DNA from 2 places in the Marinobacter sp. MA genome. Region 2 is predicted to be linked to the other one. Evidence: predicted binding sites of a transcription regulator. Region 2 holds the regulator's gene; the other holds the start of a gene.
The links. Region 2 encodes FliA, which starts transcription of late flagellar genes. Its sites were predicted from a motif close to CTAAAGTTTNNNNNNNNNNNGCCGNTAA; they were not measured.

Region 1: a site for FliA is predicted at 4,674-4,701, ahead of NUW46_RS07720 (methyl-accepting chemotaxis protein). Genes of this name have one in related genera too.

The regions. Positions count from the first base shown of each region.
Region 1 is NZ_CP103058.1:1,639,648-1,648,179, reverse strand. Features, by position in the region: gene NUW46_RS07735 (flagellar protein MotY) at 1-395, opposite strand, end outside; gene pyrC (dihydroorotase) at 581-1,612, shown strand; gene rnt (ribonuclease T) at 1,657-2,313, shown strand; gene NUW46_RS07720 (methyl-accepting chemotaxis protein) at 2,393-4,639, opposite strand; gene NUW46_RS07715 (SDR family oxidoreductase) at 4,796-6,781, opposite strand; gene NUW46_RS07710 (hypothetical protein) at 7,168-7,467, shown strand; gene NUW46_RS07705 (insulinase family protein) at 7,532-8,532, shown strand, end outside.
Region 2 is NZ_CP103058.1:2,774,365-2,782,896, forward strand. Features, by position in the region: gene NUW46_RS12835 (protein-glutamate methylesterase/protein-glutamine glutaminase) at 1-494, opposite strand, end outside; gene NUW46_RS12840 (chemotaxis protein CheW) at 560-2,710, opposite strand; partial or broken gene NUW46_RS12845 (protein phosphatase CheZ) at 2,727-3,427, opposite strand; gene cheY (chemotaxis response regulator CheY) at 3,448-3,831, opposite strand; gene NUW46_RS12855 (RNA polymerase sigma factor FliA) at 3,994-4,737, opposite strand; gene NUW46_RS12860 (MinD/ParA family protein) at 4,769-5,581, opposite strand; gene flhF (flagellar biosynthesis protein FlhF) at 5,649-6,959, opposite strand; gene flhA (flagellar biosynthesis protein FlhA) at 7,020-8,532, opposite strand, start outside.

The DNA of each region.
Region 1 (8,532 bases), 1.1 Mb from region 2:
AGCAGGCCGTGGGCAACAACAAAGGCCTGGCGTGTGTCCAGGGAGACCTGGCGGCGATCATCCGACACATTGACCGTGCCCAGGGGCTTCGTCGCCACACCCGGACGCCAGGCCGGTGCCTCCACCACGAGACTCCCACGCCCCGGTCGCATCGGTGTCGAATCAGACTCCAGGAAAAAGCTCAGACTTTCACCCGCGCGATGATTGAACACGGCCCGACCGTAACCGGGAACCTCGTGCACCAGGCGACACTCGAATACCGATTCGGCAAGATACCACTGGCTATTCTCGATACCGGCACCATAGCTGGCAGCCTGCCCGGCAGCCGGCAAAAGCAGCACAGGAAGACTGCAAGCGAGCAGTGTATTGAGACGTTTTCCGAGGCGGAATCCCATAGTACGTGCCATCAGTGTCCGGTAGTTAACAGATCCTGATTGCTTAACGGCCCGCGCCTGCCTTTCTTTAGCTCCGGCCGGAAAACAATCGCCGGCGCCTTCTGGTATAATTCGCCAAATTTTTCGGGGCTCTATCCTCCAGGGCCCCACAGCACGCCTCGCATAAGGTATTGCGGACAACTGCCATGACAGAAAAGCTTACTCTTACCCGGCCCGACGACTGGCACCTTCACGTTCGGGATGGTGACATTCTTAGCGACGTGGTACCGGCCACGGCGGCCTGCTTCGGCCGCGCCATCATCATGCCTAACCTGGTGCCACCGGTCACAACCGCCGCTGATGCCACAGCCTATCGGGAGAGGATTCTCGCGGCTGCCAAAGGCACCGCCTTCGAGCCGTTGATGACCCTGTACCTGACCGAGAGCATGACACCGGAAACCATCCGCGAGGCCAAAGCCGTCGGTGTTGTGGCCGCCAAGCTTTACCCGGCGGGCGCGACAACGAACTCCGACTCCGGAGTGAAGGATATACGGAACATCTATCCCGTGCTGGAGGCAATGGCAGACTGCGGCATGCTTCTTCTGGTTCATGGTGAAGTAACCGACGCCGATATCGATATCTTTGACCGTGAAAAGGTGTTTCTCGAGCGGGTCCTGGCCCCCACCCTGGAGGCTTTCCCGAATCTCAAGGTTGTGCTGGAACATATTACGACGGCCGATTCCGCCGAGTTTGTCCAGCAGCACACCGGCGACAACCTTGCCGCGACGCTGACGCCCCAGCATTTGATGTATAACCGCAACCATATGCTGGTCGGCGGCATTCGACCGCACCTTTATTGCCTGCCAATTCTGAAGCGCAACCGCCATCAGAAGGCGTTGCGGGACGCAGTAGCCAGCGGCGACAAACGCTTTTTCCTGGGCACGGATTCTGCTCCCCATGCCAAGGATCGCAAGGAGGCTGCCTGCGGCTGTGCTGGCTGTTACTCAGCCTATGGCGCCATCGGCCTGTATGCGGATATTTTTGAAGAGCTTGGCATTCTGGACAAGCTTGAGGCATTCGCCAGCTTCAACGGCCCTGACTTCTACGGCCTGCCGCGCAACACCGATACCATTACCCTGGTTCGCGAACCCTGGACCATGCCGGCGGAGCTGCCATTGGCTGACGGAACCATCGTGCCCCTGAAGGCCGGTGAAACCGTTCACTGGCGACTGGCGTAAACCTGATCTATTCCTTCTCACACACGGCCAAGACCGGAGCTTGAGTGACTGACGAAAACAAACCACCGCATCCCATGTCCCGCCGCTTCCGCGGATTTCTACCCGTTGTCGTCGACGTGGAAACCGCAGGATTCAATCCCGAGCGGGATGCCCTGCTGGAGGTGGCGGCGGTAATACTGACCATGGACGACGACGGCTGGGTGCGGCGAGCGGAGACCCACGTACAACAGATTGATCCCTTTGAAGGCGCCAATCTGGAGCAATCCGCCCTGGATTTCACCGGCATCGATCCGTGGAATCCAGAGCGTGAAGCGGTTCCCGAGCGGGAAGGTCTCAGTGAAATCTTCAGCCCGATTCGCAAGGCAGTGAAAAACCACGACTGCAAGCGGGCCGTTCTGGTGGGACATAACGCCACTTTTGACCACAATTTCATCTTTGCGGCCGCACTGCGAGCAGATATCCGGCGCAATCCATTTCATCCCTTTTCCACTTTCGATACCGCCACTCTGGCCGGCCTGGCGTACGGCCATACGGTTCTGGCCCAGGCTTGTAAGATCGCGGGCATTCCGTTCAGCAATAAGGAAGCCCACTCCGCAGCCTATGATGCGGAAAAGACTGCGGACCTGTTCTGCGGCATTGTGAATCGATGGAAAGAGCTGGGCGGCTTTCCACCTCCGGTGATCCCCGAAGAGACCGAGTAACCGCCATTAGAAAAACCCGCCGTAGCGGGTTTTTATTTGTGTGCCAAGCATGGCCTAAGATTTCAACGCCTTCTGGTACTCAGCTGACTTTAAACCGGGACAGCGAATCCTTGAGCTGATGAGACAACTCGGCCAGGTCACCACTGGCTTCTGATATCTGGGCCATGGCCTGTTTGGTCTCAACGGACTTTTCTGCAATTGTAGATACGTTGCGCGTTACTTCTTCGGCTGTGGCTGATTGCTCTTCGGAGGCAGTCGCAATCTGCTCGGCCATACCGGACATCCGGGTGACCTCGTCCACTGCCTCGCGAAGTTGCAATACAACGGCTCCTGCCCGCTCGGAAATACCGCTGGCCTGGACGCTGCAGCGCGTAACCACCTGTGAAGCACGCTCCGACGAATTAACCAGAGTTTCGATGGAACTACTGATCTCCTCGGTCGCCTTCTGGCTATTCTGGGCCAGGCTGCGCACTTCATCCGCAACCACCGCGAAGCCCCGGCCCTGTTCACCGGCCCGGGCCGCTTCAATGGCGGCATTCAGAGCCAGCAAATTGGTCTGGTCGGCAATTGACTTTATCGAATCCAGAACCCTGGTGATGGATTCCATATTCTTTCGCAAGTCCTCTATGCCGGCCTCTGCTTCCTCCAGTTCCCTGGCCATGGCACGGGTGTCATCAGCGGAGGATTCCACCTCGGCTGCGCTGCGGCTCACCGCCTCATGAGTGCGCTTGGCGCTGGCTGCCGATTCCGCGGTGTTCTGGGACACCTCGTTGATGGCGGAGGACATTTCCTCAATGGCCGACGCCACCTGCTCAGTCTGCTCTGCCTGCTGATTCACACTCTCCAGAGTATGTGAGGAAGTACCCGACAATTGTTCAGATGCACTGGCCTGGCGCTGGGAAGCCTCCTCGACCCTGAAGATCACTTCTTTCAGGTCCGACACCATTTTGAGCATGGAGCCGTAAACACCCGTTGCCCTGTCACTTTCGGACGAATCAATGACCAGATTACCCGCAGCCACCTGCTCCGCCAGTGCCTGCAATTCGGCCGGGTCTCTGCCGAGGGGTTTCATGATCCGCACTGCGGTCCAGACCGCCACGGCCACTACAGCCAGGATCACAATAGCAATGGCTATCGCGGCCAGCATCCACATTTCACGCACGGGCGCCAAGGCCTCGTCTTCGCTGATCTCCGCCACCAGCGCCCAGTTCAACCCGCCTACAGCAACTGGCCTGTGGGCGGAAAACACTGGTTCGCCCCGGTAGGACGTAACCACGCCTTCACCGGAATTCCCAGCCAGAGCTTCATCCACCGATGTCGAACTTATGCGCCCATTCTCCGGGTCGGCAAAGGAAGCGACAACGCTGCGGTTTTCCGGATCCAGGTATGAGTCTGACCGCATCAGGTTATCCGGGCCCACCAGATAGGCATCCCCGGTTTCGCCCATGCCATCTCGCTCCATCATGATGTTGTTCAGGCTGTCGATGGGGAACTGGAAGGCCAGCACGGCCAGCCGCTCATCCTTTTCGGAATATATGGGGGTTGCCACAAATCCGGCGGGCGCACCGTAGGACGGTACATACCGAGTAAAATCAACAAAAGTCGGAGCAGTATCCTGTCCGTCAGACAGCGCCTGACGATAAGCTGCCGCAAGGCCGGAATCCGCGTAGGGACCGTCTTTCAGGGAGGTAGCAAAATCAACCTCTTTGGCTACGGAATAGATAACATGGCCTGTATCGGCATCAATGAGATAAATATCGTAGTAGCCGAACGCCTCCTGAAACTCCTTGAACGAGGTGTGCCACTGTTTGTGAAGGGTGTTATAAAACTGCGCGATATGGACGTCGGCCGATACCAATTCGTCTTTCTGCCCCACAGGATTTGGGTTGTCCACGATGTAACCCATCTGCAGAGCCAGGCTGTTTTTGCTGAGGGATGCAACAAAATCCGAGGCTGAACGTCCCTTAGCACCACCATTTTGCTGTAAGGGTGGCAAGAAATTCTGCTGATAATAAGCCTCGACGTTTTCTCGTAAGGTCGACTGCTCCTCTTGTACCAGTTTTTCGTAATTCTGAAATGCCAAACCAAACCCCTGGGCCGCCGTTCGGGTCCCGCGATTATTGGCCATGGCTTTCAGCTGCCGGGCAATAGTGCTGAGATAATCTTCAACACTATGCTGCTTGTTGGTAGCCGCAATAGAGAGTTGTTGCAACGCCTGTTCCGTCAGGCTCTGTCGGGCAATTTCGGCGTTAAAAAACGAGATGGCAATGACGGGAAGCAGGCCAACCAGCAGCAAGGTCAGCAAAAGACGTTTCTTGAGAGTCATCAATAGCCCTTCTTTTATATTGTTCTTATGTTAACCATCGGCTATCGGCAGGTTTTCTTTAGCCCAGAACAACTCAAAAAAGAGGCGAATCTTGTTTAACCAATCGAAATGGGAGGGGAAGTAACTCCCCTCCCACTCGATTCAGGCGCTACCACGTTACCAGTAGATGCCCCGCATGATGGCGGCGAAAGCCACCTGCTCTGTGGACACCTTCGGCTTCTCGCCGGATCGACTGCCGGCGGCGGCAGGTGAATCCGGGAACATCCGGTAACCGGTGTTCATGACAATCTCGCCCATCTTGGGTGCCAGGGCATGCAGCACCTGGGCAAAAATCCCGAGACGAGTCGCGATGCGTTTCGGTCGATAAACAATCGCGTCAGCGACCATGCCTGCGGCCTCATCCGGCGTCAGGGTAGGCACAGAATCGTAGATCTTGGTCGGCGCAATCATCGGGGTCTTCACCAACGGCATGTTGATGGTGGTGAAGGTCACGTTGCGATCTGACCACTCCGCAGCAGCGCAACGGCTGAATGCATCCAGGGCAGACTTGGACGCCACGTAGGCCGAGAATCGGGGCGCGTTGGTCAACACCCCGATAGACGAGATGTTCACTACGTGCCCTCGGCGGTTCTCCAGCATCTTCGGCGCAAAGCCCATGATCAGGCGCACGGAACCGAAGTAGTTCAGCTGCATGGTGCGCTCGAAATCGTGGAATCGATCGAACGACAGGTCCAGTGACCGGCGAATGGAACGCCCGGCATTGTTGACCAGCACATCCACGTGGCCGTGGTTATCCAGAACGGTCTTCACAAACTCATCGCACGCGTCCATGTCGGAGAAATCGCACGGATAGGCGTGCACGCTCGCTCCGCGAGACTCCAGCTCCGCGGTCACTTCCTTCAGACGCTCCAGTTTCCGGGCGCCGATCACCAGGATGGCGCCAGCGTCTGCCAGTTTTTGCGCCGTGGCCAGACCGATACCGGACGTTGCACCTGTCACTACGCACACGCGACCTTCAACCGTGCCCTTGAGCGTGCGGTCCTTGAACAGGTCCGGGTCCAGATTGCGCTCCCAGTAGTCCCAGATCACCGGCGCGTAGTCCGGCAGCCGGGGCACTTCAATACCGGTGCCTTTCAAAACGCGCTCGGTTTCACGGGCGTCGAATCTGGTCGGGTAATTGATGAATGACATCACGGAGGGCGGAATGCCCATGTCGTCGAGGATTGCCGAGGTCAGCCGCTTCACGGGCGGAAGATTCTTCAGACTCTGGCGAATGAACGGCGGAATAAAGCCGAACATTCTGGAATCAATCCGCATCCCCATCTTGGGTGCGTGCCCCGCCTCACTGAAGATATTGAGGATTTCGCCAACCTTGTACGGATCACTGTCCACCAGGTGGAAGCACTTGCCGTCTTCACCCTCAAGGTGGGCAATGTGGTCCATGGCGTTAACTACGAAATCCACCGGCACAATGTTCAGACGCCCGCCTTCGACACCAATGGTCGGCACCCACTGGGGTAGCGCATGGCGAATTTTCTGAATCATCTTGAAGAAGTAGTAGGGGCCATCCACCTTGTCCATTTCGCCGGTAGAAGAATGACCAATTACCATGCCCGGGCGGTAAATGCGGAAGGGAACCTTACATTCCTCCCGAACCACCTTTTCAGATTCGTGCTTGGTACGCAGGTAAGGATGGTCCAGTTTCTCGGCTTCCTCGAACATGTCTTCGCGGAAGATCCCCTTGAACAGACCGGCAGCCGCGATGGAAGACACGTGATGGAAGTGTTTGGCGCCCATTGCCTCGGCAGCACTCACCGCAGCCCGAGTGCCCTCGATGTTGGTCGCCTGCTGAGCTTCTTCGTCTGCCCCCATGTCGTACACGGCGGCGAGGTGAAAGAAGTGGTCGATTTTCCCTTTCAGGGCTTTCAGTGTCTTGGCGTCAATACCCAGATTTTTGCTGGTCAGGTCGCCTATGACAGCCTTCACCTGGGTTTCGTCCGCACCCCACCGCTCGCGCAATTTGTCCAACTTGTCCTGGGATTGTTCACGCACCAGAACGTGGACAGTACCCCCACGTGCCAGAAGCTTCTCCACGAGGAAACGGCCAATAAATCCGGTGCCACCCGTCAGGAAATAATTCATCGATCTTCCACCCTGCCTGTTGCTCTGTTGTTGTCTATCCATGCCGGCACTCATACGACTAAAGTCTTAGAGTTTTCCGGAAACGCCGGCATTGTACTTAATTGCAACCTTCATGTATCGAACTTTTTTAGAGTTTTTACTCTGTAAGCCTTTGTTTTGCATAGAGCTATTACTCTAAAAATTTTCTCCCGCACGCTCAACGGGCCTGTCCGGTTCGCCGACACAATGCTTTTGAGACTAGCACAGGAATTGGCCCATGCATGCCCAATTTCCGGATTACCGCAAAGCAATGAAAGCGCCCGCCAGCAATGACATAATCGGGAACTTATCGCGCCTTCTGGCATCTCTTCTTTTCACAGGAAAACCGATCTTCGGAACCACCAATCATGCAGAAAGACAATCCCAACGCAGAACGATACATTTCCATTGCCCGAGCCTGTTTGAGGGCCATAAACGACACCGCCGAAAACGCAGGTTCCCGCGAGGAGAAAATCCAGGCGGTCTACGAGGCCATTGATCATGCCTTCCAGGCCGAGTTTGCCGATTACCGACAGTCCGTCGCCATCATGGCTACGGTTCTGGAGCGTATCGCCTCTGGCCAGCTGGACGGTGAGAAAGCCGCGGATCTCGCTCGTAAAACATTGGACCAGCAACCAGAGAGCACACGCAGCGCGCCGATGCACTGATACACGAAACTCTTCTCCGAATCACAGAGAACCTATGAACACACGCACCGTCAGGAAGAACTCAATGCAGAACCCGATATCACGCCTGTTTTCCCTGCTGACACTTGTGCTGTTCAGCACCCTTGCTTTTGCAGCCCAGATTCCGGAGAAGAGCCCCAATGACGATAACCAGTACCGGTTCATCGAACTGGATAATGCCCTGAAGGTGATTCTGGTTTCGGATCAGGATGCCGACAAAGCGGCTGCCTCGATGAACGTTGCCGTCGGTAGCGGGGACGATCCGGCGGATCGGGAAGGACTCTCCCACTTCCTGGAGCACATGCTGTTCCTTGGAACCGAGAAATATCCGGATCCAGGGGAATACCAGCAGTTCATCAAGAGCCATGGCGGCCAGCACAATGCCTTCACTGCATTCCAGGACACGAATTATTTCTTCGATGTTCAAGCCGAATTTCTGGAACCGGCCCTGGACCGATTCGCGCAGCAGTTTTCCGCACCCCTGTTTACCGCCGAACTGGTGGACCGTGAACGCAACGCCGTGCACTCGGAATTCAGCGCCAAACAAAAAGACGATGGGCGCCGATTCTATTCCGTAAAAAAAGCCGCTAGTAATCCCGACCACTCCTTCAGCCAGTTTGCGGTGGGCAACCTCAGCACCCTGGAGAACACCGAAGACAACCCGCTCCGGCCTGACCTGATCGAGTTCTGGAAGCAGCACTACTCCTCGAACATCATGAGCCTGGCGGTTTACGGGCCGCAAACCCTGGACGAACTGGAATCCATGGTGCGAGGCCGGTTCGATGCCATCGAAAACCGAAACCTCGAAACCAAACGCCATGTGGCCAGCCTTTACCGGGCGGAGGACCTCCCGGCCAAGGTAACAGCAGAAGCGCTCAAGGATGTTCGCAGCCTGTCGCTTACCTTCCCGATTCCATCCCAGGAAGAAAACTACCGCACCAAGCCCGTCAGCTACGTGGCCAACCTGCTTGGCCATGAGGGCCCAGGCAGTCTTTTCGATGTACTTAAAAAGGCCGGTCTGGCCGAGAGCCTCTCCGCAGGTCTGGG
Region 2 (8,532 bases):
GTGACTTCCGCACGAGGACGGGTCGGCGTGGCCGGAGCGCGGGAGGCAGGCGCCGACGGTTCGGGGCGGGCCGGCGCAGCAGGGCGGTTGCCGGGGCGGCTGCGGGCCACGTCCAGAATCCGCTCAATCAGGATTTTCTGGAGCTGACTGTTGTCCCGGGCAATTTCTTCAAAGTTCTTGGGCAGGAAATCGACGGCACCCGCCTCGAGGGCATCGAGTGTGACCCGGGCGCCCTCGTAGGTGAGAGAAGAAAACATGAGTACCGGTATCGGATGTTTGCGCATGATTTCGCGCACGGCGGAGATGCCATCCATCACCGGCATTTCGTAATCCATGGTGATTACATCGGGACGCAGCTTTTCGGCCAGCTCCACTCCTTCCCGGCCGTTGGTTGCAGCCCCAACCACCTTGATCTGGCCGGAGCTGGTCAGGATTTCCGTCAGCCGTTTGCGAAAAAACCCTGAATCGTCAACGACCAGGACAGAAACTGTCATCCACTTCTCCTACCCAATCCAACGTTCTGCGGCCTTCTATGGCCGCAGTCACCTGAAAGCCCGGCTTAGCCGTAGTGTTGCAACAGGCTTGGCACATCAATGATCAGCGCGATCCTGCCGTCGCCGGTAATGGTGGCGCCGGCCATTCCCGGCGTACCCTGGAGGGCTCGACCGAGGGGCTTGATCACCACCTCTTCCTGCCCCACCAACTGGTCGACCACAAAACCGACCTGTTTGGTCCCCATGGCCACGATGACCACATGGGCGTTTTCCGGCACTTCCTGGGAAGTACCATCACGCACCAGCCATCGTTTGATGTGAAACAGCGGGAACACCTTTTCCCGGACCACAATACACTCTCGTCCGTCGACGATATTGGTCTTGGTCAGGTCCAGGTGGAAGATCTCGACCACATTCACCAACGGCAGCGCGAACGATTGGTCACCCAACATGATCATGAGTGTGGGCATGATGGCCAGGGTCAACGGAACCTTGATGACAATCCGGGAACCCTTGCCCAGTTGCGATTCAATGCTCAACTGGCCATTGAGTTGCCCTATCTTGGTTTTGACCACATCCATGCCGACGCCACGACCGGAGACGTCCGAGATCTGCTCCTTCGTGGAAAAACCGGCTGCGAAAATCAGGTTAAAGCACTCGGAATCGGTCAGACGATCCGCGGCATCCTGATCGTAAATCCCCTTCTCGACGGCCTTGCGACGGAGCACTTCCGGATCCATACCGGCGCCATCATCCTCGATGAACAGCAGGATATGATCCCCCTCCTGTTCGGCAGACAGGGTTACCGTACCCTGGCGTGGCTTACCTGCTTTCTCGCGCACTTCCGGGGCTTCGATCCCGTGATCGACCGAGTTTCGCACCAGGTGAACCAGCGGATCAGACAGCGCTTCGACCAGATTCTTGTCCAGATCGGTGTCTTCACCGTGCATCACCAGGTTGACCTCTTTCTTGAGGTTCCGGGCCAGGTCACGCACAACCCGGGGGAACCGGCCGAACACCTTCTTGATCGGCTGCATACGGGTCTGCATGACGGCAGACTGGAGGTCGGTGGTGACCACATCCAGGTTGGACACGGCTTTGTGCATGTGTTCGTCTTCGCTTTCCGCGCCCAGACGCTGCAAGCGGTTACGCACCAGCACCAGTTCACCCACCATGTTCATGATGTCGTCGAGACGCTTGGTGTCAACACGCACCGTTGTTTCAGCCGAGGGCGCGTGTTCGCGGGCGGGCATCGCAGGGGTGGCAGCGCCTTTGGTCTCCGGCTTCCCGGGCTTCGGTGCCTCTGCTTTTGGCTTGGCTGGCTCTTTGGGCGCTGAGGGCTCTTTCGGCGCTGACGGCTCTTTCGGCGCTGAAGGCTCCTTCGCACCCGCGGGCTTTTTCGGAGTGGAGGACTCTCCGCCGGCAGTCGGGCTTCCACCCTTGCCATGGAGATCGTCCAGCAGTTTTTCGAATTCGTCGTCGGTGATCAGATCGTCGCTGCCACCGCCTTCTGCCTTGGCCGCCGGCTTTTCTTCTTTGCTGACAGCATCGTCCTCGCCCGCAGGTGCGCCGGCAAACTGCCCTTTTCCGTGCAGCTGGTCGAGCAGCGCCTCGAACTCGTCGTCGGTTATCTCGTCATCTCCGGAACCCTCCCGGTCACCGGAAGACGCTCCGGAGTCTGAAGCCGGTGCCTGTTCTTCGCTCTTTTCGTCCTGCAAGGCATCCAGAAGCCGTTCGAATTCGTCGTCGGTGATGTCGCCGCCATCCTCCGACGGTTCATTCTCTTCGTGTTCCGGCTGAGGGTCGGCGACAGGCGCTCCCTCACCCTCTGGCAGGGCCAGGGCATCGAGGCGGGCAATCAGTTCGTCCGGAGCCGGTGTTGGTTCCTCGTGATTGCGAACCTCTTCAAACATGGCATTAACGTTATCCAGGGCCTCCAGAACCACGTCCATCAGTTCGGAGTCCACCTTACGCTTGTGATTGCGCAGGGTATCGAAAACGTTCTCGGCGGAGTGGCAGCAATTTACCAGCGCTTCAAGCTGAAGGAAGCCCGCGCCGCCTTTAACGGTGTGAAAGCCACGGAAAATGGCGTTGAGCAGATCACTGTCGTCAGGATGTTGCTCAAGATCTACCAACTGCTCTGACAGCTTTTCGAGAATTTCACCGGCTTCTACCAGGAAGTCCTGCAAAATCTCTTCATCAGCATCAAACGCCATGCGTTACCCTCTTTGTTCAGAAACCGAGACTGGACAACAGGTCGTCAACGTCATCCTGTCCCGAAACTACATCTTCACGCTCATCGGCCTTGATCTGGGCCCGGTCTGACTTCCCTCTCAATCGCAGAGCTGCTCCTCATCACCAGGGCGGTGCTTAAGGGCGGTGTCAAATCCCTGATAATCCTGAGCAAGCAGAATTTCCGAAAGATTGTTGTACATGGTGTCAGCGTCGCTGGCTGTGCTGACAAAAAAGCGATCAATACGGCCGTACAGTTCCCGGAACTCCGCCGGCTGCATCTCCCGACGACGCAGACGTTGCCATTCGTCCCGCAAGGAGGCCGCTTCTTCACGAAACGCGTTGGCCACCGGCATGGTTTCCTCAACCAGGTCCATGGTGCGGTTGGCCGCTTCGCCGGTCATCTGCACAACGTATTCGAGGCGATCGGAGGCGTCTGTCATCTTCGACAGCGCTTCCTGCTGTTCCGCGTTCCGGGGGTCAATCTGGAAGTTCCGGATGGCTTCGTGCAGGCTCCGGGTCAATCGCCCTACCTCGCGGTACAGACTTTGATCCCTGACCTCGCTGAGTTCATTGATCAGGGTCATGGCTTTGGCATAATCACCGGCATCAACACTCTCTGCCAGCTCTGCTGCCTGCCGCTGGAGCTTTTCGGTCACCTCCGGCTCAAGGCCCCGATGGTTCTTTTTGCTATCGCTCATGAGAGCCATCCGACCTCTGGTTACTGGATTCTTTCAAAGATTTTCTCAATCTTTTCCTTGAGCACAGCGGCAGTGAACGGTTTGACAACGTAGCCGTTCACGCCCGCCTGAGCCGCGGCAACAATCTGGTCGCGCTTCGCCTCAGCCGTTACCATCAATACCGGCAGGGTTTTCAGATTCTCGTCAGCCCGGACAGCCTTCAGAAGATCGAACCCGGACATGCCCGGCATGTTCCAGTCGGTGACCAGAAAGTCGTATTTGCCGCTCTTCAGCATCGGCAAGGCTGTGTTGCCATCGTCTGCTTCATCGGTGTTGGTGAAGCCCAGATCACGCAGCAGGTTTTTGATGATCCGTCGCATTGTGGAGAAATCATCCACAATGAGGATTTTCATGTTTTTGTCCAATGGGACCTCCAGTTAGTAACACCCGGAATTCGTTTGACCTTCGCGTTCAAAGTCTAGCAGGCCGCTGTTTAAACCGCTTATTGTCAGACCTTTGCTTCCGTTGTAAAGCATCGGTTACCAAAAACTACAGACTGCCCCTTCGCAGACACAGACTGAACGCAATCAGCTGTCCGGTTCCTGGCGCCAATCCGACAACCGCCCCCGAAGGCGCAAGGCAGCCTGGCTGTGAATCTGGCTGACCCTGCTCTCGCTGACGCCCAGCACGGCGCCTATTTCCTTGAGGTTCAGCTCTTCCTGGTAATAAAGGCTCAGAACCAGTTTTTCCCGCTCCGGCAGGTCTTCAATGGCCTCAGCCAGGCTCCGCCGGAAGGCATCGGAGGACAACCCCTCCAGAGGGTTATCCTGCGTCTCTGTCTGTTCTATCGGCAGCTCTCCGGATTCATTGAGCTCATCGAGGCTAAAAAGTCGGCCACTGTTGGAATCGGAAAGATAGGAATGATACTCCGCAAGCTCCATGCCCAGCTCCTCGGCCACTTCCTGATCCTGGGCTTCCCGGCCAAGCCGGTCTTCCACAGCCTTGATGGCCTGGGAAATGCGACGGGCGTTTCGATGCACGGAGCGGGGAACCCAGTCGCCCTTGCGGATTTCATCGACCATCGCCCCACGAATCCGGATACCGGCGTAGGTCTCGAAGGTGGCTCCTTTGGTGGAACTGTATCGCTGGGCAGCCTCAAGCAGGCCAATCATGCCGGCCTGCATAAGATCTTCAAGCTGAACGGAAGCCGGCAGGCGGGCCATCAAATGGAGGGCGATTTTCTTGACCAGCGGCGCGTGTTGCTCAACAAGCTGAGATGCTTTCTGCGCACCGGACTGGTTATAGATTCCGAGGTTTTTCGCCAATGTCATGTATCCGGTTTCTTGTTTGACTGGATCCGATTCAGACTTCGACGAGCCGCTCCACAAAGAATTCCAGATGTCCACGGGGTGAGGACGGCAACGGCCAGCTGTCTACCTTGTCGGCCAGAGACTTGATGGCCAGGGAGGCTTTCGCTCTGGGATAGGCATCCAGCACTGCCCTCTGTCTCTGGACTGCTTTCTTCACTGCCTCATCGTAGGGGACTATACCGACATATTGTAGTGCCACATCGAGGAAGCGCTCGGTGACCCGAGTCAGTTTTTCGAACAGATGCCGGCCTTCCTGCTCATTCCGCACCTGGTTGGCAAGAATGCGGAAACGATTGGTTCCATAATCCCGGTTCATCAGCTTGATCAGGGCGTAGGCATCGGTGATGGACGTGGGTTCGTCACACACAACCAACAGTAACTCCTGGGACGCCCTGAGAAAGCTGACCACCGATTCGGAGATACCGGCGGCGGTGTCGACGATCAGGACATCGATCTGATCCCCCAGCTCGCTGAACGCATTAATAAGCCCGGCATGCTCCATGGGACTGAGCTGGGTCATCCGCTGGGTACCTGACGAGGCAGGAACGATCTTTATGCCGCCGGGACCATTTACCAGAACGTCCTTGAGGTCACAGTCGCCTGCCAGAACATCCTGAAGGTTACGGTTGGCGGTGATGCCCAGCAATACGTCGATGTTGGCGAGCCCAAGATCGGCGTCGAGCAGCACCACTCTCCGGCCTTTCTGCGCCAGGGCAATTCCGAGGTTGACCGACACGTTACTCTTGCCGACTCCACCTTTACCGCCGGAAACTGCAATCACCTGTACCGGATGTGCTCTGCTCATACTGTTTTTTGTCTCTTGCCACGTTTCGCCGGTGCGTTTCCGACGCCTGCTGTCAATCTGTCCGGTCTCAGGCGTGCTCTTTCAGGCCCTCTGCGACCGCCTGCTGTTGCTGGAGTGTTTTAAGCCGATCCACGGCCAGCCGCACCAGCGGAACAGCTTCTGCGTGGTGCAGATCTTCAGGAATCTTCTGCCCGTCTGTGTAGTAGGCTACCGGCAGACCGGTTTCCATGACAAAACCGAGGGACTCACCCAATGTGAGGGCCTCATCGATCTTGGTCATCACACAGCCCGCAAGATTTGCCATCTTATAGCAATGCCAGACGGATTTCATGATGCGCGGCTGACTGGTTGCCGAGACGACCAGATGCGTTTTGACATTGTGATGGCTGCGAGCCAGTTCGGCCAGCTGTTCCTGATAACCTTTATCCGAACTTGTCAGCCCGGCAGTATCAATCAGAACCAGGTGACGGTCTGACAGCTCGTCCAGAATATCGTCCAGGCTGTGAGTCTCATCCACCACCCGAACCGGCACATTCAGGATACGACCGAACACGAACAACTGCTCGTGCGCCGCCACCCGGTATCGATCGGTGGTGACCAGAGCCAGGGAGTCGGAGCCATGCTTGAGCACATACCGCGCCGCCAGCTTTCCAATCGTGGTGGTCTTGCCGGAACCGGTAGGACCCACCAGCGCATAGGCGCCCCCCTCATCAAGCCACTCCATGCGAGAGGTCCGGACGCCGGTGCACAGCATTTTCAGGGACTGCTTCCAACCATCTTCCAGTCGCCCTGCCTTATGGCGACGGGAAATTGACCCTGCCAGCTCGCTGCCCAGGCCGAATTCCTGCAGGCGCTCGGCCAGCCTTTGCTGAACAGCCGTGTTTGTCGAAACCACAGAGTCCGGCTGCGAGCGACCACCCTGCATCATATCCCTGAGGGAGCTGATCTCGGCACGCATCTGTGCGAGTTCATCAGAATAGACATCCTTCGGCGCCTGGGGCTCAGCCACACTATCACCGAAATCGCCGCCGACCGTTTCCTGAACAGCAACAAACGACGGACCTGAGTAGCCGGCTCCCTGGGAGGCACGCTTTTCCCTGACTTCACGGATGCGGTCACGGGATCGGCTCAATTCATCCTCGAGACGACGATGCTGGTCAGCCTGCATTTCTGCCAGGCGGGATCCGTTGGTGGCTTCTTCGGCCTGGTTGCCCAGGCGCTGGCGCGCCATGTTTTCGTCATAGTCCAGCGCCGTCACGATTTCGACACCACCGTCGACCCGACGGTTGGAAAGAATCACGGCATCCGGCCCCATCTGTTCACTGACCTGTTTCAGCGCCTCTGCCATGGTCTGAGCAAAAAACCGTTTTACTTTCATGATGCCTCTTCCTCCACCGGCAACGCCGTGCCGGCGCTGTCCGCTCTGTCATCCGCGCCGTTACTGGCCAACGGACGCCACGATCGTAATCTGTTTGTTATCCGGAATTTCCTGGTACGAGAGCACGTGCAGTCGCTCTACCCCATAGCTGGCAAACTTCGCCAGGACCGGCCGCAGTGGCCCGGACACCAGCAGAATGGCCGGTTTGCCAAGCATTTCCTGGCGCTGGACGCTCTCCTGAAGCGATCGCTGGAGCTTCTCAACCATATTCGGCTCCAGAACCAGGCCAATGTCTTCCTGACCGCCGGATTGTTGACTCTGCTGAACAGACTTCAGCAATAACTGTTCCAAGTCCGGATCCAGGGTGATCACCGGTATCTCTGATTCGTTGCCGCAGATGCTCTGGACAATCATCCGGCGCAGGGACTGCCGGGCTACCGTGGTCAGCAGCTTGGGATCCTGACTCTTCGGATGAACATTCACGATGGCCTCGGCAATGGACCGCATATCCCGGATCGGCACTTCCTCCTTCAGCAGGTTCTGCAAGACCTTCAGGAGCAGGCTGATGGAAACGGTGGTGGGTACCAGCTCTTCGGCCAGCTTCGGAGAAATCTTCTCAAGCTGATCCAGCCACTTCTGGACTTCCTCGTGGCCCAGCAGTTCGTGGGCGTGTTTCTGCAACACCTGGTTCAGATGGGTGGCAACCACGGTACTGGCATCGACCACGGTATAACCAAGGGTCTGTGCCTGGTCTTTCTTATCGGGCTCGATCCAACAGGCATCAAGACCGAACGCCGGATCCTTTCCTTCAATCCCTTCAACCTTTCCAAATACCTGGCCGGGGTCGATGGCCAGCTCCCGGTCCGGGTGAATCTCCGCCTCGGCGATGGTTACGCCCATCAGGGTGATGCGATAGACGTTGGGCATCAGGTCCAGATTGTCGCGAATATGAACCGAAGGCATCAGGAAACCCAGATCCTGGGACAGTTTTTTGCGAACGCCCTTGATGCGACTGAGCAACTGACCGCCCTGGGATTTATCGACCAGCGGAATCAGCCGGTACCCGACTTCCAGACCGACGATATCGACGGTGGACACATCGTCCCAACCCAGCTCTTTGGTCTCTCCGGGTGCCGGCAGCTGACGTGCCTGATCGCCACCCGCGTCTCCGCCCGGCGGCAGATCCCGCCCCGCCGGTCGTGGTGCCGCGCCGCCAGCGCCCCTGGCCGGGAAGGCGCCCTCCTCGACAGTCTGCCTCTGGTGTTTCCAGATATACCAGGCAGCGCCGCCCGCCAGCGCACCCAGACCGAGGAAGGCCACGTGAGGCATGCCGGGAATCAGGCCGAGGATAATCAGGATTCCAGCGGCAATGGACAGTGCCTTCGGTGCACTGAACATCTGCTGCAGGATCTGGCCGCCCATGTCCTGGCTGGAAGTAACCCGCGTTACCATGATCGCCGCAGACGTGGACAGCAGCAGCGAGGGAATCTGTGCCACCAGGTCGTCACCAATGGTCAATAGCGCATAGCGCTCCATGGCCAGCCCGAAATCCAGGCCATGCTGGAGCATACCG